2 linked regions of the Pleomorphomonas sp. PLEO genome follow. The main gene of each other region encodes a partner of the protein of the gene in region 2 in a complex. Links are inferred from orthologs where the notes say so. Each region holds a gene or a part of one and is shown on either strand. Other genes may lie near its edges. The genes, in order: uvrA and mfd.

The links.
Region 1: the proteins of mfd (region 2) and uvrA are in contact, whole or in part, in a crystal structure (PDB 4DFC), measured with the Escherichia coli proteins. The link is inferred for Pleomorphomonas sp. PLEO from one-to-one orthologs.

What each region holds. Positions count from the first base shown.
Region 1 is NZ_CP166625.1:4,396,178-4,407,461, reverse strand. The notes cover bases 7,662-11,163. They hold uvrA (excinuclease ABC subunit UvrA), read right to left. Parts: upstream 10,775-11,163; coding sequence 7,862-10,774; downstream 7,662-7,861. Also shown: AB6N07_RS20440 (LysR substrate-binding domain-containing protein), read right to left, coding at 232-1,128; AB6N07_RS20435 (hypothetical protein), read left to right, coding at 1,166-1,462; AB6N07_RS20430 (valine--tRNA ligase), read left to right, coding at 1,551-4,310; AB6N07_RS20425 (metallophosphoesterase), read left to right, coding at 4,469-5,215; AB6N07_RS20420 ((5-formylfuran-3-yl)methyl phosphate synthase), read right to left, coding at 5,222-5,905; folK (2-amino-4-hydroxy-6-hydroxymethyldihydropteridine diphosphokinase), read right to left, coding at 5,902-6,393; folB (dihydroneopterin aldolase), read right to left, coding at 6,386-6,757; folP (dihydropteroate synthase), read right to left, coding at 6,754-7,572; AB6N07_RS20395 (single-stranded DNA-binding protein), read left to right, coding at 11,208-11,284. UniProt on the Escherichia coli protein: The UvrABC repair system catalyzes the recognition and processing of DNA lesions. UvrA is an ATPase and a DNA-binding protein. A damage recognition complex composed of 2 UvrA and 2 UvrB subunits scans DNA for abnormalities.
Region 2 is NZ_CP166625.1:3,718,476-3,730,477, reverse strand. Bases 3,039-7,258 are described here. They hold mfd (transcription-repair coupling factor), read left to right. Parts: upstream 3,039-3,422; coding sequence 3,423-7,058; downstream 7,059-7,258. Other genes in these bases: AB6N07_RS17380 (GGDEF domain-containing protein), read left to right, coding at 7,187-7,258. Outside these bases: AB6N07_RS17400 (MFS transporter), read right to left, coding at 1-1,358; AB6N07_RS17395 (succinate dehydrogenase assembly factor 2), read left to right, coding at 1,533-1,826; AB6N07_RS17390 (GGDEF domain-containing protein), read right to left, coding at 1,834-2,907; more of AB6N07_RS17380, read left to right, coding at 7,259-8,395; AB6N07_RS17375 (hypothetical protein), read right to left, coding at 8,408-9,478; AB6N07_RS17370 (metal-sulfur cluster assembly factor), read right to left, coding at 9,538-9,888; AB6N07_RS17365 (DUF2249 domain-containing protein), read right to left, coding at 9,893-10,138; fucO (lactaldehyde reductase), read right to left, coding at 10,290-11,441; AB6N07_RS17355 (MFS transporter), read right to left, coding at 11,804-12,002. UniProt on the Escherichia coli protein: Couples transcription and DNA repair by recognizing RNA polymerase (RNAP) stalled at DNA lesions. Mediates ATP-dependent release of RNAP and its truncated transcript from the DNA, and recruitment of nucleotide excision repair machinery to the damaged site.

The sequences.
Region 1 (11,284 bases), 670 kb from region 2 along the record:
GAAGACGGCGACGAGAAGGCGGTGGTAGCCGAAGTTCCCTTACTGCTCGACGAGCCAAAAAGGGAGGCGAGGCTGCTTATATTGCTGCTCAAGGCCGATAGGGACGACATCTGCTGCCTCCGGGGAAAACTCCCTCTGCAGCTTTAGACGTGGCATTATGCAAAACCAGGCGCGGAAAACTCGGGAAAATATGGTTAACAGCGCAGCCCATTATATTAACGAATCCTGTCGTTATAATGGGTGCGCCTCAATGTCCTTCAGTAACCAGTCGCGGAAGGCTCGGATCTTTGGCTGGCTGCGTCGGTTTTCCGGATAAACCAGCCAATAGGCGGAACCATCTCTACAGACGATGTCGAATGGCATGACAAGCCGACCACTTGTCAATTCCTCGCGGTAGAATGCCGGCGTCAGGATGGCGACGCCGTGACCAGCGATGGCCGAGCTCGCTTCCAGTGTCTGCGAGCCGAACAGGTTGCGTTGTCGTCCCTCAAGATCGGCGTCGTGCACGCCTGCGGCCTGGAACCACAACCGCCACCAGGGGTCGCCGGGATCGATGATCTTGCATTTGAGGAGGTCACGCGGACTGTCGAGCGGCTTGACCCGGTCTAGCAGAGAGGGGCTAAGCATCGGGGCGCAGTCGAGGTCCATGACGTGATGGGCGACAAGTCCCGGCCAGTCGCCTTTGCCAAACCGGATGGCGACGTCGCCGGGATCGCGGCCAAAATCCATCGGCGTATTGTCGGCGACCAGCCGCACGGCGATATGCGGCGCTCCGAGCTGGAAGTTGCCGATGCGGCGGGCGAGCCAGTGGGCGGCAAACGTCGGTGTGGTGTTGATGACGAGTTGCTCCTCGACTGCCATCCGAGCAGCCGCCATGGCCTCCTCCAACAAGGCAAAGGCCTCGCTCACTTTGGGCTTCAAGCGCTCCCCGGCTTCGGTCAGCTCGATCCGGCGTGGCAGCCGGCGAAATAGCAGCTCTCCCAGCACACCCTCCAACTGTTTCACTTGGTAGCTCACCGCCGTCTGCGTCATGCCGAGTTCCTCGCCGGCGCGGGTAAAGCTCATCAGGCGAGACACCGCCTCGAACACCCGTAGCGCGTTGAGCGGTATCTGGCGGCCCAGCTTCATGCATAAGCTCTCTTTATGGATGGAGACGAAGGTTCGATTGGAAACACTCGTCTTTCTGGAGCTAGATTACCCTTATCGCATCAACGGATCAAGGGATATGACGATGACCTGCCTGGATCAGTCCATGGTCCGGCGCGACCGCTGGCGCGCCGGATTTCCTTCTGTTTTCACCGGACTTGTTGGAAGCTTCACCTCCTTTTGCAGGTGGCGAAACGGAAGGGTCGAGGACCTCAACGATCATATGCTGCGTGACATTGGATTTTTCGATGGTCGCTCTACCGAGGCCGCGATGCGGCGTGCGGCCGAGCATCAAGGCGGAATGGACCAGTTTTGACGGCGGGAAGGGCGCTTCTTGTTGATTTTCGGGGGCGTAGCGGCTAACCGTCGCTCACCCCAAGACGACAGGAAAAAGACGTCGGATCATGCTGGAAAAGACATTCGAAGCGGCGGACGTTGAGCCGCGCATCGCCAAGGCCTGGGAAGATGCGAAGGCGTTCGCCGCCGGCGCCGGCAAAAAGCCGGGCAAGGACACCTTCACCATCGTCATTCCGCCGCCGAACGTCACCGGCTCCCTGCACATGGGCCACGCGCTCAACAACACGCTGCAGGACATCCTCGTGCGTCTGCAGCGCATGCGCGGTCTCGACGTGCTCTGGCAGCCTGGTCTCGACCACGCCGGCATCGCCACGCAGATGGTGGTGGAGCGGCAGCTGGCTGAAAAGCAGATCCATCGTCGGCAGATCGGTCGCGAGGACTTCGTCAAGCGTGTCTGGGAATGGAAGGCCGAGTCGGGTGGCACCATCGTCGGTCAGTTGAAGCGCCTTGGCGCCTCCTGCGACTGGTCACGCGAACGCTTCACGATGGACGCCGGGCTTTCCAAGGCCGTGCTAAAGGTGTTCGTGCAGCTTTATCGCGAAGGGCTGATCTACAAGGACAAGCGCCTCGTCAACTGGGATCCCAAGCTGCTCACCGCCATCTCTGACCTTGAGGTCGTGCAGACGGAGTTGAAAGGCAATCTCTGGCATTTCCGCTATCCGCTGGCCGATGGCGTCACCTATCAGTACCCGATCGCCTTCGACGAGGCCGGCAAGCCGACCGAGTTCGAAACGCGCGACTATATCGTCGTCGCCACCACCCGTCCGGAGACCATGCTGGGCGATACCGCCGTTGCCGTGCATCCGACGGACGAGCGTTATGCCGCGATCGTTGGTAAGTTCGTTCGCCTGCCGCTGGTCGGGCGCCTGATCCCGATCGTCGCCGACGAATATTCCGATCCCACCAAGGGCACCGGCGCGGTGAAGATCACCCCGGCGCACGACTTCAACGACTTTGAAGTGGGCAAGCGGCATGGCTGCAAGCCGATCAGCATCCTCGATGTCGAGGGCGCGGTGACGCTGAAGGGCAACGCTGACTTCTTTGAAGGTGTCACGCCCACGGCCGAGCTCGATCAGACCGTCGACAACCTGCATGGCCGGGATCGCTTCGAGGCCCGCAAGCTGGTGGTCGCCGCCATCGAGGCGGCCGGTTTCCTCGACAAGATCGAACCGCATGTCCATCAGGTGCCGCACGGCGATCGCGGTGGCGTGCCGATCGAACCCTTCCTCACCGATCAGTGGTACGTCAATGCCAAGGTTCTGGCCGAGCCGGCACTGGCCTCGGTCAAGGAGGGGCGCACCAGCTTCGTGCCGAAGAACTGGGAAAAGACCTATTACGAGTGGATGGAGAACATCCAGCCGTGGTGCATCTCGCGCCAGCTCTGGTGGGGGCACCAGATCCCGGCCTGGTACGGGCCGGACGGCAAGGTGTTCGTCGCCGAGAGCGAGGCGGCCGCTGCCGATGAGGCGAAGGCTCACTACGGCGAGCCGGTCGAGCTGAAGCGCGACGAAGACGTGCTCGACACCTGGTTCTCGTCGGCGCTGTGGCCTTTCTCGACGCTCGGCTGGCCGGACCAGACGCCCGAGCTTGCTCGCTACTATCCGACCAACGTGCTCATCACCGGCTTCGACATCATCTTCTTCTGGGTCGCCCGGATGATGATGATGGGCAAGCACTTCATGGGCACCGAGCCCTTCAAGGACGTCTACATCCACGCCCTCGTCCGCGACGAGAAGGGCGCCAAGATGTCGAAGTCCAAGGGCAACGTCATCGATCCGCTCAACTTGATCGACGAGTTCGGCGCCGACGCCCTGCGCTTCACGCTGGCGGCAATGGCCGCCCAAGGCCGCGACATCAAGCTCGCCACCAGCCGTGTCGGTGGCTATCGCAACTTCGCGACCAAGCTCTGGAACGCCGTTCGCTTCACGGAAATGAACGGCTGCGTTCGCGTGGCTGGCTTCGATCCCGACAAGGTGACCGAGACGCTCAACCGCTGGATCGTCACCGAAGCGCGCAAGACTGAGGCCGAGGTCACCGAAGCGCTTGACGCCTACCGCTTCAACGACGCGGCCGGCGCCATCTACCGCTTCGTCTGGAACTCCTTCTGCGACTGGTACCTCGAGTTCACCAAGCCGGTGCTGACGGGTGACGATGGTCCGGCCAAGGACGAGACGCGCTCCACCTGCGCCTGGGTGATCGACGAGATCCTGAAGGTGCTGCATCCTTTCATGCCGTTCATCACCGAGGAGCTGTGGGCCAAGACCGGTGACACCGGTCCGGCTCGTGACAACCTGCTGGTTCTGACGTCCTGGCCGGAAGGCAGCCGTGAGACGACCGATGCGGCAGACGAGATCAACTGGCTGATCGACGTCATCACCGAGATCCGCTCGGTACGCGCCGAGATGAACGTCGCGCCCGCGACGCTGCTGCCGCTGGTCTTGGTCGGGGCTTCCGAAAAGGTCAGGGGATGGCTCGCCACCCATACGCCGGCCATCCTGCGTCTCGCTCGCGTGTCGGAGGTCTCCACCGCCGATGTGGCGCCCGGCCAGTCGGCTCAGATCGTCACCGCCGATGGCGTCATCGCCCTACCGCTGTCCGGCGTGGTTGACCTCGATAGCGAGCGTGCCCGCCTCGGCAAGGAGGAGGGTAAGCTGATGAACGAGATCGAACGCATCGACAAGAAGCTCGGCAATGCCGCCTTCGTTGCCAAGGCCCCGGAAGAGGTGGTCGAGGAGGAGAAGGCCAAGCGCGATGGCTACGCCGAGCGGCTGGTCAAGGTCCGCGAAGCGTTGGCCCGGCTGGCGTAAGGATATCTTCTTTGCTGGTAGAGTTTGGGCCTCGCGGGTAACCGCGAGGCCCCTTCAATTTTTGCGCGCTTGTACGGGGCCAACTTTCCGTCACTGCAGGCAGTTGGACAGTCAGGCGGAATCCGCTAAGGCTTGCGAGTGATTCTCAGGAAGCCTTCATGCGTATTGCCATTCTCTCAGACATTCATGGTAACGCCGATGCGTTTGCGGCGGTGCTCGACGATCTCAACAGCCGCTCAGTGGACGCCACGATTTGTCTTGGCGACCATCTGTCGGGACCGCTCGAAGCCCGGCGCACGGCTGAGATGCTGATGACCTCTTCGATTGCCTGTATTGCCGGCAACCACGATCGTGCGCTGGTGAGCACGCCCCGGGCGGAGATGGGGCTGTCGGATGGTCACGCCTATGACCAGCTTTCCGGCGCTCATATCGCCTGGCTGAAGGGACTCCCGGCCTCTCTATCGGTTGGTCCGGTGATCGCCTGGCACGGCACGCCGGCCTCCGACCTTGAGTATTGGCTGGAGACGGTAGAGGGCGGCCGCATGCGGCTGGCCGACCGCGATCTGGTGGAAGCTCGGGCAAACACTCCCGTGGGCACCATCGGACCATCGAGCTTGCTTTTGTGCGGCCACACTCACATGCCGCGAATCGTTCGACTGAAATCCGGGGCTGTCGTCGTCAACCCCGGCAGCGTCGGTCTGCAAGGCTACACCGACGACGCGCCAGTGCACATCATGCAGGTGGGCGCGCCCGAGGCCCGTTACGCGGTTGCCGAGCAGCGCTATGCCGGTTGGGCCGTGGTGCACTACGCCGTGCCTTACGACACGGCCAATGTCGTCCGCCTCGCCCGCGAGGCCGGCCGGCCCGAGTGGGCCTCGGCACTCGAAAGCGGCTGGATCGCCTGAGAGGGCTTACGCTTCTGGCTCAACGTGGCTGGTGTGGATGGCAAAGGCCGCGGCGACGGCGCGGATGCGCGCCGGATCGAGCGGCTTGGCCGGATCTTCATTCTCCGATACGGCAGCTCGGAATCCGAGATGGTCGGGTCGCAGCGGCAACAGCGTGCCGACATCGACGACACGCAGACCGCCGGTGAGGGCAACGGTCAGCTTCGATCGGCGCGCTGAGGCGATGAAGCGGGCAATGTCGGCGAGTTTGACGGCTTTCGTCAGCCCGTCCGGTGTCTCGGGGGCTGAAAGCCAGACGCCGGAAAAACCTGCGATGGCTGCCACGGGCATGAGATCGAAGTCCGGCCCCGCCTCGGGAGGAAAGGCGGCAATCAGCTTGACGCTGGTTGCCATCGACCGACCGATCCGCGACAGAAGCGCCGCCCCGGCGTCACCGTCCGGCACAGGCAAGACCAGCGCGGCGACGCCGGTCGCGGCGAGATCGGCCAGCCCCTCGGGCGTGAGATTCCCGGCCGCGGCGACCACCTCGGCCCGTTCGCCGGCAAGGGCCAGGATAGCCCGCAGCTCGGCCACCGAAAGAGGGGCCGGCAATCCCGCGACACTACCGGCGGCGAACATCATCGTGACGCCGGCAGCGATGGCCGCTTGCGCCTCCTCGGTCGTGGCGACAGTTACCTGAAGAGCAGTCATGGCAGGCCTCCGGCGCGTCCGAGCTTTTCGATCGGATCGTTCGCGAATCGGGCCGCCAGCTCGGCGACCGTCCTGTCGCCAATCAAGAGGTCCGGCGCGATCTCGGCAAGAGGTATTAGGACGAAGCCGCGCTCGTGGGCGTGGCGATGCGGGAGCGTCAACTCGGGGGTATCCATGCGCACGCCCTCATAGGCGGCGATGTCGATGTCGATGACGCGCGGCCCCCAGCGCTCGTGGCGGACGCGGCCAAGCTGGCGCTCCACCTCGAGGCAAATGGTGAGCAGCTCCAGCGGGGGGAGGGTGGTTTCTACTACGGCCGAGACGTTGGTGAAATCTGGCTGATCGGTCTTGCCCCAGGGACGGGTGCGATAATTCGATGAACGCGCGACCACATCCACACCCGCCGTCTCCAGCAGGTCCAGCGCGTTTGCGATGGTGGCTTGCACGTCGCCAATGTTGCCGCCGAGGCTGAGCGCTGCCCTAGGCATTGGCGCGGCTCCGGGTGATCTCCACCGACACATTGTCGAGCACATGCTGTACCGGTGCCGACGGCTTGTCGACACGGACGGTGATCGCCTCGACGAGCGGGAAGTTTGCCAGAATGTTGCCGGCGATCGCCTCTGCCAGGGCTTCCAGCAGATTGAAGCGCCGCGTGGTGGCGATGCCGACGGCAACGTCGGCCATGTCGGCGTAGGACACCGACTTCGTCAGGTCGTCGCTTTCCCCGGCGGCACGCGTATCGACCACCGCGTCAAATGAGATGAAGAAGCGCTGGCCGATCGCCGCCTCTTCAGTCAGTACGCCGTGGCGGGCGAAGACGGCGAGCCGGTGGACGCGAATATGGTCGCTCATCGCATCTCTTTCCTGATGGCGTCGGCTACGGCGGCGGCGTCGCGATGGGCGGCGACATCGTGGACGCGGATGATATCGGCGCCGGCAAGAATGGCGGCGACGTTGGAGGCGACGGTGCCATAGAGCCGCTCGGCAACCGGCCGCTCGGCGCCAATCAGCGCGCCGATCATCCGTTTGCGCGACGTTCCCATCAGCACCGGATAACCGAGCGCCTTGAGTTCGCCGACGCGCGCCACCGCCTGAATGTTCTGTTCGAGCGTCTTCCCGAAGCCGACACCTGGATCGAGAATGACATGATTGTCCGGAACGCCGGCCTTGCGGGCGATGTCCAGCGACCGCCCGAAGAAGGCTTTCATGTCCTCGATGATGTCGAGCGCCGGATCGATATCGAACCGATTGTGCATGACGATCACCAGCGCGCCGTGGGCGGCGGCGACGGAGGCAATGTCGGGCTCGCGCTGGAGGCCCCAGACGTCGTTGACGATAGCTGCTCCAGCGCGGAGCGCTACTTCCGCTGTCGCAGCCTTGTAGGTGTCGATGGATATAGGAGGAAAGTCGCCGGCGGCCAGGCGCTCGATCACCGGCTTCACGCGAGCGATCTCTTCTTCCTGCGACACCTCGGTGGCGCCCGGTCGCGTCGACTCGCCGCCGATATCGAGAATGTCGGCCCCCTCCTCCTTCATGCGGCGGGCGTGGGCGAACGCGGCCTCCGTCGAGCTATAGCGCCCGCCGTCGGAAAAGCTGTCGGGCGTTACGTTGAGGATGCCCATCACCAGCGTTCGCTTGCCGAGGTCGGGCAGGAGGGAGAGGACCATGGGCGTGCTCGCGTCTGTGGGTCGAGCTTCTGAGGTAGACTGCGCGCCAGCCGCTGGCAAGCGGCCGTTCGCCAACATCACCTGAAGCACTTCATCTTGATTCAAATTCTGAAGATTCGACAACTTGAATCGATGTGTGAGGTTCTTGATTTGTATTTTAAATCAATGAATTAAAGTGACTTCTGGAATCTCATGCAGAACCTCGTCGCTTTCCAGGGACGGCTGGCGCCTTCTCCAATCCCGCCGGCAAATCCATGATTGACCGGCGGGAAGGATTTGCTTGGCGCTGTCACTCCGCCGCGTTGCGTCGTTGCGGACGGCGGTCGAGCAGCTCACGGAGATAGCGGCCGGTGTAGCTCGCATCCACCTTCATCACCTCTTCCGGCGTACCGGCGGCAACGATGCGACCGCCGCCGTCGCCGCCCTCGGGACCGAGGTCGACCAACCAGTCGGCAGTTTTGATGACCTCGAGATTGTGCTCGATGATCACCACCGTGTTGCCCTGCTCGACCAGCTCGTGCAGCATTTCGAGAAGCTTGGCGACGTCGTGGAAGTGGAGGCCGGTCGTCGGTTCGTCGAGGATGTAGAGCGTGCGGCCGGTTGCCCGGCGCGACAGTTCCTTGGCGAGCTTGACGCGTTGCGCCTCGCCGCCCGACAGCGTCGTCGCCTGTTGGCCGACCTTGACGTAGCCGAGGCCGACGTCGCGCAGCGCCGTCATCTTGTCGCGGATGGCCGGCACCGCCTGGAAGAAGTCGCAGGCTTCCTCCACCGTCATGTCGAGCACGTCGGCGATCGACTTGCCCTTGAAGTGAACCTCCAGCGTCTCGCGATTGTAGCGATGGCCCTTGCAGACGTCGCAGGTCACGTAGACGTCCGGCAGGAAGTGCATCTCGATCTTGAGAACGCCGTCGCCCTGACAGGCTTCGCAGCGGCCGCCCTTGACGTTGAAGGAGAAGCGACCCGGCCCGTAGCCGCGCGCCTTGGCTTCCGGCAGGCCGGCGAACCAATCGCGGATCGGCGTGAAGGCGCCGGTGTAAGTGGCCGGGTTGGAGCGCGGCGTACGGCCGATCGGCGACTGGTCGATGTCGATCACCTTGTCGAGCATCTCCAGGCCTTCGATGCGGTCGTGCGGTGCCGCCTGCTCGCGGGCGCCGTTGAGGCGCCGCGCCGCCGCCTTGAACAGCGTGTCGATCAACAGCGTCGACTTGCCACCACCCGATACGCCGGTGACGCAGGTGAACAGGCCGATGGGGATGTCGGCGGTAACGTCCTTGAGGTTGTTGGCCCGCGCACCGACGACACGGATATATTTGTTCTTCTGCGGCTTGCGGCGCTTGTCGGGCAGGGGGATGGCAAGGGTGCCGGACAGATACTGGCCGGTGAGGCTGGCCGGATCGGCCATGATTTCGGCCGGCGTCCCCTCGGAGACGATCTTGCCACCATGGATACCGGCGCCCGGCCCGACGTCGAGCACATAATCGGCGGCGAGGATGGCGTCCTCGTCATGCTCGACGACGATCACCGTGTTGCCGAGATCGCGCAAGTGCTTCAGCGTCTCGATCAGCTTGTCGTTGTCGCGCTGGTGTAGGCCGATGGACGGCTCGTCGAGCACATAGAGCACGCCCGTCAGGCCGGAACCGATCTGGCTGGCCAGACGGATGCGCTGGCTCTCGCCGCCGGACAGCGTGCCCGATGCGCGCGACATCGTCAGGTATTCAAGACCGACATTGTTGAGAAAGCGCAGGCGCTCGCGAATTTCCTTCAGGATGCGAACGGCGATTTCATTCTGCTTGGCGGTCAGCTTGTCTGGCAGGGCCGTGAACCAGGCAACCGCCTCTCGGATCGACATCTGGGTGACCTGGCCGATGTGCAGGCCGGCGATCTTGACGGCCAGCGCTTCCGGCTTCAGGCGGTAGCCGTTGCAGGTCTCGCAAGGATGGTCGGACTGGAAGCGCCCCAGCTCCTCCCGCACCATATCGGAATCGGTTTCCTTCCAGCGCCGCTCGATGTTGCCGACTACGCCTTCGAACGGCTTCTTGGTGGTGTAGGTCCTGAGGCCGTCGTCATAGGTGAAGGCGATCTCCTCACTACCCGAACCGGTCAGAATGACGTCGCGCACCTTTTGCGGAAGATCCTTCCAGGGCGTCGTCATCGACGCCTTGAAATGGCGGCAAATCGCCTCGAGCGTCTGGGCGTAATAGGGCGAGGAGGCGCCGGTCTTCGCCCAAGGCAGGACGCAGCCGCCACGCAGGGACAAGCTGTCGTCGGGCACCACCAGCTCGGCTTCGAACTTCAGCTCGGTGCCCAGGCCGTCGCACTTGGGGCAGGCGCCGAATGGGTTGTTGAAGGAGAACAGGCGCGGCTCGATTTCGGAAATGGTGAAGCCGCTGACCGGACAGGCGAACTTTTCCGAGAAGGTGATGCGGCGCGGCTCGCTCTCGCCCTCGGCGATCTCGGCGATCTCGAGAATGGCGATACCGTCGGCCAGGGCCAGCGCCGTCTGAAAGCTGTCGGCGAGGCGAGCGGTAAGGTCCGGCTTGACGACGATACGGTCGACGACAATGTCGATGTCATGCTTGATCTTCTTGTCGAGCGCCGGCACTTCCTCGATCGGATAGAAGCTGCCGTCCACCTTGACGCGCTGGAAGCCCTTCTTCTGGAGGTCGGCGAACTCCTTGCGATACTCACCCTTTCGGCCGCGGATCATCGGCGCCAGCAAGTAGAGGCGGGTGCCTTCGGGCAATTCCAAAGTACGATCGACCATCTGGCTGATGGTCTGGCTCTCGATCGGCAGGCCGGTGGCTGGCGAATAGGGAATGCCGACGCGCGCGAACAGCAGGCGCATGTAGTCGTAGATTTCGGTGACGGTGCCCACCGTCGAGCGTGGATTGCGCGAGGTGGTCTTCTGTTCAATGGAAATGGCCGGCGACAGACCGTCGATCTGGTCGACGTCCGGCTTCTGCATCATGTCGAGGAACTGCCGGGCGTAAGCCGAAAGGCTCTCGACGTAGCGGCGCTGGCCCTCGGCATAAATGGTGTCGAAGGCGAGCGACGACTTGCCCGAGCCGGAGAGGCCGGTCATGACGATGAGGCTGTCGCGCGGCAGGTCGACGTCGATGTTCTTGAGATTGTGCTCGCGCGCGCCGCGCACCGAAAGGGAGCGCCGGGCCTGGTCGAAAATGCTGGTCGGCTTGTTCGGCATGTCTATCGTCGTCCTTGTCGCGTCTCCCGGGAGGGGCGGGAGGCGAAAAAATCCGTTGCCCAAAGCGCATGATCAGGCGGCCATAAGGCGCGCCACGCTAGTCCGGGTCTGCTGACGCATCCTGTCAGGATCGAGTGGCGACCTGCAAGAGCATCGGCGTGCGCGGCTGCCATACCGCCTACCCTGAGAAGAAAACGCCGAAAATCTTGGAATTCGGTTGCGGCATTCTTGTGAAACGGTTAGAACGTATCAGGAACACAATGCGGACGCTAGCCCTTTTCTCACTGTGGAAAAGGAGTGAGGGCAGCCGAGCCGGGGTATCGCAGTGTCGGTGCCGGCGATAACGTGCAACCGTGTTGCCGGGCGAAAGCGCCGGCCGGCGAGGCGTGCCAGTGCGCCAAGCCGAAGGTAACGAGTTTGAGGGAAGAAAGCCATGGCAGGCAGCGTCAACAAGGTCATCCTGATCGGCAATCTCGGACGTGATCCCGAGGTGCGGCGGATGGGGTCGGG
Region 2 (12,002 bases):
AGCGACGGCAGTGCCAAGAGGGCTGCCGCCGCGAAGGCGACGATCATCGCGAACCGGAGACCTTCCGGCGAGCGGTCGGTCGCAAAACCGGCGAGATTGGCGACAAGACCGAAGATCGCCGAGCCAGCCGCGTAGCCCGCTGACTGGAGCGTCGGAAGAAGGGCCGAAGCCTTGCTGCGCTCATCCTCAAGTTGAGTTTCCATGACCACTTGGCAGAGACTGCCCCAGGCAACGCCCATGCCGAGGCCGATCACCAATTGACTGAGCATGACCAGTGCCAGGAGGTGCTGAGCCATGGCGCTGAGGCCAACAAGAAGCCCTACCATCAGCACCGAAGCGCCGATAGCGACGAACGCCACGCGTCTTCCCCGGCCGTCGAAGTTAGCGACCGTTACCGCGCCGCTGCTCCATGCCACAGCCAGAATAGCGCCAATACCACCGGCAACGGCCGGCCCATATCCCCAGAGATGCTGCACGGCGTAGACCAGGAATACGCCGGTCACTGATTGGGCAAGCGGCAGGAGGAAGATCGCCCACAGACCGAGTCCCGATATGCTGGAAAGGCCGAAGGCACCATGCGGCAGGATAGAAACGTGGGCGGAAAGGTCGATGCGCACCGCTGCGATGAGGCAGAGAGCCGCCCCCAACACGACGATAGAGGCCTGCCAAGGCTCTTCTAGCGCAACGCCGGCAATCGAAATCGCCATCATGGCAAGCGCCACCAGACCGAGCCGGATTCCGGGAAAGAAGCCCGTGTCATGGTTACGCGCCTCCCGCGGCACCGCCACATGCACGAGCAACAAGAAGATGGCGACGATCGGCAGGTTGACGAAGAAGGCCGCGCGCCAGCTCACCATCTCCGTAATGACACCGGCCAGAACCGGTCCGCCGAAAGCGGCGACGGCCCAGACGATTGCCTCGGCGCCAAACAGCTTGGCGACCAGCCGCGACGGGAAGAGCTGCGGAATCAGCGCGAAGGCAATGGCCGCGACAAGGCCTTCGCCGGCGCCTTGAACAGTGCGCCCGATCAGAACGAGTTCCATGCTCGGTGAGAGAGCGGCTGCTAGCGTTCCGACAGCGAACACGCCGCTGGCCACGAACAGGCAGCGCCGTGCGCCGAAGCGCGCCTTGAGAAGCGGCGCCGAGGCACCGGCGGTGATTGAGGCAACGATATAGACGGTGAGCGTCCAGGAGATATAGGCCTCGCCATGCAGTTCACCCACCGCCGTTGGCATCGCGGTCGATACCAGGAAGGCATTGAAAGCGAAGATCGCCGTGGCGAGCATCAGCGTGAGTGAAGCCGCCAGATGGGGCGGTGCGATGAGTTCTGACCAGCGGCTCGATGAAGCGGAATGCATGATAGAAAAGCCGGAGCCAAGTTTGAAAAGGGTGCCCCCTATAGCAGCCTTGAGCGGTTGCCGATACCGCGGACAACCGCCAAGCGTTGCCTTTGACCGCCGATTTCCGCTATTACGGGGGCAAGGGCGCGCCTGCGGGCTGAGTTCCCTTATCGATTTCCAGGAGAACTGCCGATGTCGGGGCTTAGCCGTACGTCCGACGACTTGTCGCCCAGACGCCGGAAGATTCTCTATCACGCTTGGCATCGCGGCACGCGTGAGCTGGATCTTTTGCTCGGCCGGTTCGCCGATGCCGCAATCGGCGACCTGACGGAAGCCGAACTTGACGATTTCGAGGCCCTATTGGAGGTCGACGACCGGGATCTGTTCGGCTGGATTCTCGGCAAATTCCCGGTTCCGGAAACCGCGCCGAAAGCAGTATTCTCGAAGGTAATCGCCTTCGCCCTTGAGAACCCCGTGGTCGGCTGAGTGGCCCTCAGACGGCTGCGGACGCAGGTTGGCCGCGATCGCTGGTCCTGGAAAAGGTAAGCGGCGGCGTTGGCGGATCCGGGCGATGAATGGCCACGCGGTTGCGCCCCTCGCTCTTGGCCTTGTAGAGCGCGAAATCCGCTGCGCTATTCAGCGACTCGTAATCTGAGCCGACTTCCGCGACGCCGGCGACTCCGCCACTTACCGTGAAGCGAAGTTCGCCTTTGGCTGTATCCAGGCGATAGGCGTGGGTAAGCTGGCGAATGTGCTCAGCGAGGATGGTCGCTGTGGCTACGCTTGCATCGGGAAGGAACAGCGCAAACTCTTCGCCGCCGACCCGCGCTGTGACGGCATTTTTAGGGGCTGCCCCGGCAAGAATGTAGGCGAATTCTATGAGTGTGCGGTCTCCGATCAGATGGCCGTGCGTGTCGTTGATCCGTTTGAAGTGGTCCAGATCGAATAGAGCCAGAGCGCCGCGATCGGAACGGTCTGCCAAACGCGGCAGAACTTCGTTCAGGAAGCACCGCCTGTTGGCGAGTCCGGTCAGCTCGTCAGTTTCCGCCGCGATGCGAAATCGGCGTTCCGAACGCTGGGCGACCAGAGCCATTTGAAGAAGGCCGGAGAGAACGAGGACGGCCATCGTGCCGATCAAGGTCAAGCCAATCAGATTACCGCTCGGAAGACTTGTGATGGATGGATCGAGAGGGAAAAAGAATATGTAGATCATACGGGCTATCAGCATCGCTTGCTGAAAGACAATGACCATCAGTGTCAGGGCGAGAGCCGGCAAACGTTCCTTTCGGCATTGACGAACGAGCTCGAGGCTGAGAACCAGCAGATAGGCGAACTGCATGGCCGAGATAACGTAGGTCCTGAAATTGATGTCGGCAAAGAGGCCTTGATCGCAGGCGAGGGCGCCCCAGATCAGTGCGCCCAGCAGGGCGAAGAGACGGTCATGGCCGGCGACCTTGCCGAAAAAGCGGCGATAGCCAAGCCAGATCAGTCCCGAGACTAGCAGCAACATCGCGTTGCTGACCGTGATGGACCACAGGGCCGGTATATGGCCGCGCAGCCCCAGCATGATCATCGATATCGTGGCGAGGCCGTAGGCAACGCCCCAGATCAGAACGCAAACCTCGTTCCTTACTGCTCGCCAGATTACCAGATGGCCGGCCGATACGCAGGCGCCGGTTACGGCAGCCGCGATGATCAGAGAGGGAACATGCAGAACTGCGCTCACGAGGTGGACCTCTCAGCATGGACCGACTACTCACCGCTCGCCTGGAGAGGAAGGGCAGCCATGACCAAGGAATTTAGACTTGTCTACAGAAGGAGTGTTGAATGGATATGTAAAAACACCATCCTTGCTGAACAATGCATAAATGGCACCGTTAGCCTTCACCATATTACAGTACGCCGAACGGCTGCCACGAAGACCTGTCGCGGGGCGATCAAAAATCTGCGACTACTTTTTCGGTTTGATGCAAAATTGCTAACCCATTGGATTTTGTTGGTTTTTCGTTTGTGCTCGGGGTTTCTTTTTGCCTCGGGATGCTTTAGAAAGTCACCCTTTCTTCCATTGCAGATACCGCCGCCATGCCCACGTCCTGGTCCAGCCTGCTGTCCGACTTTTCAACCGTTACGGTCGCCGCCGTTCCCGATGGCGCCGAGGCGCTGGCGCTTGCCGAACTGGTTCGGTCGGGAAAGCGGCGCGGGCTCGATGCTGTCTACGTTGCGCGCGACGGCCAGCGTCTTCAGCAGCTCCAGCGGGCGCTTGCCTTCTTTGCACCGGAGATAGGTGTCCTGGAATTTCCAGGTTGGGACTGCCTTCCCTACGATCGTGTCTCTCCGACGCCGGCGGTTGTCGCCAGGCGCATGACGACGCTGTCGGAATTGGCCGCTCACGCTGGTGACGCCCGCCCCTTTGTCCTGCTTACAACCGTCAATGCATTGGTGCAGCGCGTCGTGCCGCCGTCCATGGTATCTGGACAGGTCATGACGCTGGCTCCCGGCAACATTGCCGACATGGGTAAGCTGACTGCCTGGTTGGAGAATGCGGGTTTTTCCCGTTCGTCCACGGTGCGCGATACCGGTGAATATGCCGTGCGCGGCGGTATTCTCGATCTCTATGCGCCGGGAACCGAAGCTCCGGTCCGCCTCGACTTCTTCGGCGACCAGCTGGAATCAATCCGCACCTTCGATCCGGAAAGTCAGCGTTCGACGGGGCAGCTGAAACGCCTGGACCTCGTGCCGATGAGCGAGGTGCAGATCACCCCGGCCTCGATCAAGCGTTTCCGGCAGGGCTATATTGCCGCCTTTGGGGCCGCCACCTCGGGCGATCCAATGTATGAGGCGGTGAGCGAAGGGCGCCGTTACGCGGGCATTGAACATTGGCTGCCGCTCTTCCACGAGCAGCTGGGCACGCTGTTCGATTACACCGGTGATGCGTCGATCATGGTCGATCAGCTGGTTGATGAGGCGGTGAACGAGCGCCTCACCACCATTGTCGATCATTACGAGGCCCGCCTCGACACGCTGAAGACCGCCGGTTCCGGTGCGCCTTACAAGCCGATGCCGCCCACCACGCTCTACCTCGCCGAAAGCGAATTGCAGGGGCTGCTTGCCCGCCGCGCCGTTGCTCGCCTGACACCGTTCAATCGGCCTGAACAATCCGCAGTGAAAGTTGTCGATTTCGCTGGAAAGACGGGACGTTCGTTTGCCGCCGAGCGAGCGACCGGCGATGTCAATATCTTCGACGCGTTGGTGAAACACATCGCGGCGCTTGGCGTAGAAAAGCGCAAGGTGATCCTCGCCTGCTGGTCGGAAGGCTCGCGTGATCGCCTTGCCCAGGTCATCCGCGACCATGGTGGTCAGGCAACCGAACTGGCGCCCCACCTCGATGCAGCCCTGAAGGCACCGGCCGGCGTACTGCCGCTCGCCATCCTGGGTATAGAGACCGGTTTCGAAGTGCCTGGTTTCGTGGTCATCGCCGAGCAAGACGTGCTTGGCGACCGGCTGGTGCGCGGTGCCAAAAGTCGCAAGAAGGCCGAGAACTTCATCAAGGAGGCGACGAGCCTTGCCGAGGGCGACCTCGTCGTCCATGTCGATCACGGTATTGGCCGGTTTGTCGGCCTCAAGACGATCGAGGCGGCCGGCGCGCCGCACGACTGCCTGGAGATTGTCTACGCCGGTGGCGACAAGCTGTTCCTGCCGGTCGAAAATATCGAACTTCTGAGCCGCTATGGCTCCGACGATACCGATGCGCAGCTCGACAAGCTGGGTGGTGGCGCCTGGCAGGCGCGCAAGGCGCGGCTGAAGAAGCGCATTCGCGAGATCGCTGACGAGCTGATCAAGACGGCTGCCGCTCGGCTGCTCAAGACGGCGCCGGTGCTGTCGCCTCCCGAGGGCCTGTACGACGATTTCGCCGCCCGCTTCCCCTATGACGAAACTGAAGACCAGCTCAATGCCATCGAGGCGGTGGCCGGTGACATGTCCTCCGGCCGGCCGATGGATCGCCTGGTCTGCGGCGACGTCGGCTTCGGCAAGACGGAAGTGGCGCTCCGTGCCGCCTTCCTCGCGGCAATGAGCGGCAAGCAGGTGGCGGTAGTCGTGCCGACGACGCTGCTGTCACGCCAGCATTTCCGCACCTTCCACGACCGCTTCAAGGGGCTGCCGATCAATGTGCGGCAGGCGTCTCGTCTCGTGCCTTCGAAGGATCTCGCTGCCACAAAGGCAGGCATCTCCGATGGCACCGTCGATGTCGCGGTGGGAACGCACGCGCTGCTCACCAAGGGCATCGATTTCAAGGACCTCGGTCTGTTGATCATCGACGAGGAGCAGCACTTCGGCGTCAAGCACAAGGAGCGGCTGAAAGAGCTCAAGTCCGATGTGCATGTCTTGACGCTATCGGCCACACCGATCCCGCGCACATTGCAGCTGGCGCTGACCGGCGTCCGCGAACTATCGTTGATCGCGACGCCGCCGGTCGACCGTCTCGCCGTGCGCACCTTCGTGACGCCCTTTGATCCGCTGATCGTTCGCGAGGCGATCCTCAGGGAGAAATACCGGGGAGGGCAGGTATTCTACGTCTGCCCGCGCGTCGCCGATCTCGCCAGCCAGCGGGAGTTCCTGGAAAAGCACGTGCCGGAAGTGAAGGTTGCCGTCGCCCACGGCCAGATGGCCGCGACGCAGCTCGAGGACATCATGAACGCCTTCTATGAAGGCCAATATGATGTGCTGCTTTCCACCACCATCGTTGAATCCGGCCTCGATATCCCGACGGCCAACACCCTGATCATCCATCGCGCCGACATGTTCGGCCTTGCCCAGCTCTATCAGCTGAAGGGACGCGTCGGCCGCTCCAAGACGCGCGCCTACGCCATCTTCACGACGCCGCCGGAGAACCGCGTCAATACGGTCGCCGAACGCCGTCTCAAGGTCTTGCAGTCGCTTGACACGCTTGGTGCCGGCTTCCAATTGGCGAGTCATGACCTCGATCTGCGTGGCGCTGGCAACCTGCTTGGCGAGGAGCAGTCGGGCCACATCCGGGAGGTTGGTTACGAACTCTACCAGCAGATGCTGGAAGAGGCTGTGGCTCAGCTCAAGGCCGGCATCGTCGATGAGGTGGTGGAAGATCAATGGTCGCCGCAGATCACCCTCGGCACGCCGGTGATGATCCCCGATCATTACGTGCCCGATCTGCAACTACGCCTTGGCCTCTATCGGCGCCTTGCCGACCTCGAGGACAGCAGCTCGATCGATGCCTTCGGCGCTGAGCTGATCGATCGCTTCGGCCCGCTGCCCGAGGAGGTCGAGCATCTCCTCAAGACCATCACCATCAAGAGCCTCTGCCGCAAAGCCAACATTGAGAAGATCGACGCTGGCCCGAAGGGGCTGGTCCTGTCTTTCCGCGACGGCAAGTTCGAAAATCCGGCGGCGCTGGTGCAATACATCGGCGAGCAAGGCTCGCTGGCCAAAATCCGGCCGGACCAGAAGATCGTGCTGACGCGCGAATGGCCGGAAGCCGAGCAACGCCTGAGGGGCACGGCGGCGATATTGCTGAAGCTTGTTCGTATGGTCGACGATGCAAAATCCGGCGTTTCGACAACCCTCAAGCCCATTGAGCCACAAAAATTGAAGCTCAAGCCGACGCCGCCTCCACCGCCTCAGGCCCCGCTGCCGAAGGGGCGTTACCCCTCGCTGGCATCGCTCAAAGGAAAAGGGCGGCGCTAAATTTACCGGGTTGTCTGAAATTCTTGGCTGCGCGCCTTGAATCCTACACTTTTCTGACACAATCGAGTATCGATATAGTGTTCCTGAAGTGAACTGGACCCCGCGATTTTGGAAGCGTGGAGGTCGTCATGGGCGAGCTGATCAACGTTTCGACATTATTATTAGTCGGTGTGCTCGGTGGGATGACTGCCGGCACGGCTTTGGGCTTCATTTGGCTGACGGAGCGGCGCAAACTTGCTCTCGGCGTCTGGGCCGCCTCCTTGTGGCTAGGCGCCATTGCTTGCGCGTTCTATATGTTGCGTCCCGTGGTGCCGGATTGGACTTCGGTGCTGTTCGGCAACGCAACGCTGGCTTTCGCCTACGGCCTGATCTGGCTCGGATTCCAGCTTTTCGAGGGTTGTCGACCGGTTATATGGAAGGCCGCGGTTGGCGCGGTGGCTTGGCTGCCGTTCCTCGCCCTTCCTCTTCTTCATAACCAACCAACCTTGCATGCTGCGCTGGCTTCGACGGTGATGGCCCTTTATTCGTTGGCGATCGCCTGGAAGCTCATCCTCCGTCGCCGGGTTGAGCCACTGCAGGCTCGTCTCCCGACTGCCGTCATGTTCGCCGCTCACGGTCTGCTTTATGCGTCCCGCGTACCGTTGCTGGTGCTCTTTCCCGACTTCGGCCTGGGTGAGGCTTTTGACCAGTCGCCGCTGTTTATCGCTGGCGTGTTCGAGGCGCTTTTGTTCACGCTTTTCCTCGTCGTCGCCATGTTGACATTGATCGCCCAGCGCGATGCCCGCTTCCACCGTAAGGCTGCCGAGATAGATGCGCTTACCGGCCTTCCCAACCGGGCGGCCTTCTTCACTGTTGCCGAGGCGCTGCTGCAGGGCGGCGGCGAACGCGGCGTTCTGATGGTGTTCGACCTTGATCACTTCCATTTCGTCAACGACCGTTTCGGCCGTGACGAAGGGGATCGGGCTTTACGAGCCTTTGCTCAGGTTCTGGATCGTGAAGTGCGACCACCCGACATCGTTGCTCGCGTCGGGGATGAGGAGTTCGCGTTGTTCATGCCATCGATCCGGCTCGATGTCGGTCTGTCGATTGCAGAGTATCTCTGCCGCCGAACCGAGGAACTGAGGCTGATGACCGAGGATGGCGAGCATATTCCGCTCACCACCAGTGGCGGTGTGGCCGCTGTCGCGGATGTTGGCGCCAATATCGAGGCACTGATGGTGGCCGCGGGAACGGCGCTTGCTGAGGCAAAGCGCATCGGCCGGAACCGGTGCCGTGCCTATCGAGCCGCGTCGAAGCTGCACAGCCATCTGGTGGATAATTGGCTCAAGACCGGCTGAACCGCTTGAGTTTCAGACCGACACGGCGGTCCTGGAACGGACCGCCATCGTGCCAAGCAACAGTATGACGTAAATCACGATGGCGGCGATGGTTAGCCATGCGGGACAGTGCAGCTTTTCGGTCGCCTCCATGGCGTCGAAGGTAATGCGCAGTCCGATCGCTATCTGCAGCAGCACGGCCGGCAGATAAAGGATCGGCACGTAGCGGACCGGTGCTCCGGTAACGGCCGGCAGGATGATCGGCGCGTGGGCGAACACCATGGACAGGATGAAGCCGACGGCGATGGCATGAATAGCCGCGTCGTGGCCATAGACGCTCTCACCCGGCGGCAGCAGTGAAAGACTTGCGGCGGCGACCAGCAGCCAGCCGTAACCGCAGATCAGCATCAAGGCGGAAAAGCGCGCAAAACCTTGGGTCCGAACGGTGCGGAGCGCGATGTCCTCCCTGAGCAGCCAAAGCGCGATACCGGCAAGTGCCACGGAAAGCAGCGCCGAGCCTTGCCATGGCTGGCCCAATGCGAGCGCCAGAACGAACAGTGCAACGAGGAGGACCAGCAGGCCGCGAGCGGCCAGTGTTGGCCTTAACAAGCGCGATAGCTCGATCCGCTCGGCGACGACAGTCAGGATCAAGAAGCCGAGCCAGACGTAACCCACCTCCGGCAGTGTCCGGCCGGATATCCAGAAGAGGGTTCCCAGCGGCCATAGGGCGGCGGCAACTGTCATTAGCGCGGTGAACAATGTGGGCAGTTTCCAGGTTGAAAGAGCTGTGAGTAGCGTCAATCCAACCCCGGCAACGAGAAACAATGGCGCGGTGGCCTCGGCATAGCCGCAAAGTAACAGGACGGCGCCGGCTCCCGATAGCGCGGGCACCAAAAGCGCCGTGAGGCGACCGTCGGCGACAGCGCGCTCAAGCGAAATCAGCGTACCGAAAAAGCCCGAAGCCATGATCGCCCCGTGCATATCCGCCAGGTCACCCACCGGTGCGACAACGCCTAGACGGGCGAGGCCACCGGTGAGGCCGGCTACCAGCGATGCCGCCGCGGTCACGGCAAGGGCGATGCGAAGGAACGGGGTGAGCGTCATGGCAGGGCTCCGTGGATATTTCTGAAAAGCGGACAGCGAGCAGGTCGTATTCGCCCGCCTCAATGACCGAAAATGCCGGCGGCAAACTTCGAAACGGCCGCCTCGAAGCGCGACGGCTGGCGTTCGAAACGCGAGCGGACGGCTGGATCGGCAAGTTCCGGTGACCAGACGGCCGACTTGTCGATTGCGACAGCCACCTTCCAATCCCGCCCAACAGCTCCCTCCACGGCAGCTTTGGCATTTTCGCCGATCAGACTGCCGAGCGGGCAGGTCGGCGTCGTCATCATCAGCTCGACGTGGATGGTTTGGCCTTCAATGTCCAGGTGGCGAACGAGGCCGAGCGAGACGATGTCGATGCCGAGTTCGGGATCGTCGACGGTCGCAAGGGCGGCGAGAACCTGTGCTCTCATGGCTTCATCTCCGGGCCAGTCGGATGCGCCAGATATCCGGCCCCTGTTCGAGATAGTCCCAGCTGAATCCAACCAGGGTCCGCGCCTCGAAATGCTGGCGAAGCGGCACCGGGTCGAAGCTGTTGATGATTTCCATCGCCTGGCCCGGCTCGAGGGCGTCGAAGCTCTCGATAATTGTGGCACGACGGAGCTCACAGGGGAGACGGCGAACATCGAGCACGCTCGCGGCGTCGATCGTATCAAGGGGCATCGTTAGGGCTCTCCGTTATTCGATAAACGAAGAGTAGCTTTCTTGTCGTGCTGCCTCGTTGTCGCGCAGCAAACTTCCGATACGGAAAAGCAACGGCGCCCCGAGGGGCGCCGCTAAATTTGACCGTATATTTGAGAGAAACCAGCCCGGATCAGAGGATCGAGCGGTAGAGCGCCTCGATGTCCGCAATGTTGGTATCGCGCGGGTTGCCACCGGTGCAGACGTCGGCGAACGCCGCCTTGGCGAGCGCCGGAATGTCGTCGGCCTTGACGCCGACTTCGCTCAGCTTGGCGGGAATACCGACATCGGTGGAGAGCTTCTGGACGGCGGCGACAGCCGCCTTGCGGGCTTCGGCAATCGACATGGCCTCGGTACCCTTGACGCCAAGCGCGGCGGCGATGGCGCGATATTTCTCACCAGTGAAGTCGGCATTGTAGGCCATCAGCGTCGGCAGCAGCACTGCGTTGGCGACACCGTGCGGCGTGTTGTAGAAGGCGCCGAGCGGATGGGCCATGCCGTGCACCAGACCAAGGCCGACGTTGGAAAAGCCCATGCCGGCGACATACTGACCGAGAGCCATCTCCTCCACGCCCTTGGGATCGCCAGCGCACGAAGCGCGCAGCGACCGGCCGATGATCTCGATCGCCTTGATATGCAGCGCGTCAGTCAGCTCCCAGGCCCCCTTGGTGATGTAGCCCTCGATGGCGTGGGTCAACGCGTCCATGCCGGTGGCGGCCTTGAGCGGCTTGGGCATGGTGGCCATCAGCTCGCTGTCGATAATGGCGACCAGCGGAATGTCATGCGGGTCGATGCAAACGAACTTGCGGCGCTTTTCCTCGTCGGTAATGACGTAGTTGATGGTCACCTCGGCGGCGGTGCCGGCGGTCGTCGCCAGCGCGATAATCGGCACCGACGGCTTCTTGGTGGGGGCGAAGCCTTCGAGGCTGCGCACGTCGGCGAATTCCGGATTGTTGGTGATGATGCCGATCGCCTTGGCGGTATCCTGCGGCGAACCGCCGCCGATGGCGACGAGGTAATCGGCCTTGGCGGCTGCGAAGGCGGCGACGCCCTGCTTGACGACACCGATAGTCGGATTGGGCATGACCTTGTCGAACAGCTCGTAAGCCAGACCGGCCGCGTCCATCAGGCTCGTCACCTTGGCAACCGTGCCGGCCTTGACCAGCACCGCGTCGGTAACCACCAGCGCCTTCTTGTAGCCGCGGCGCTGCGCCTCACCGACCAGCTCGGCACGGGCGCCGGCGCCGAAATAGGACGTCTCGTTGAGAATCATGCGATGGGACATGCTGCGTTCCTCCTGAGGCCGGTTGTCCGGCGCGTCGATGGCTGCGGCGCTCGCGGCCGGGCAACTTGCCAGGAGCGGATCCGATGCGCGGCGTCCGCGCGCCGATCGCCCGTGGAAAGGGGCGGCTGGATATCGCCAACCCCGGTCCCCGCCAAGAAAGCCGCCGAGAGCTGAACCATCTTGAAAACTATTGACTCGCAAGGTCGCTCACAACCTCGCACGAACCCCTATTAGATGATCGAAATTGATTGAATTTGAGAGTTTTGCGACATAGCTGACGATATAGCTCCGCAAAACCCGAACCGCCCGGGAGGATCGGCGTGGGTTCATTTGAGGAAAGCTGGCTATGCGGAGGTCGACTTCTAGTCGAGCGCCTGATGGCGGGTTTCCGTGTCGATCTGTGAAGCAGCCACAGCGGCGAGGATCAACAATACGGCAAACAGCGCCACCGCCGCGCCGAAACTCCGGGCAATCAGGAGTGACAATAGGGACGGTGCCAGCAGCCCGCCGAGCCGAGCCATGGCTCCCGCGGCGCCCATGCCGCTCGCCCGTGCCGCTGTC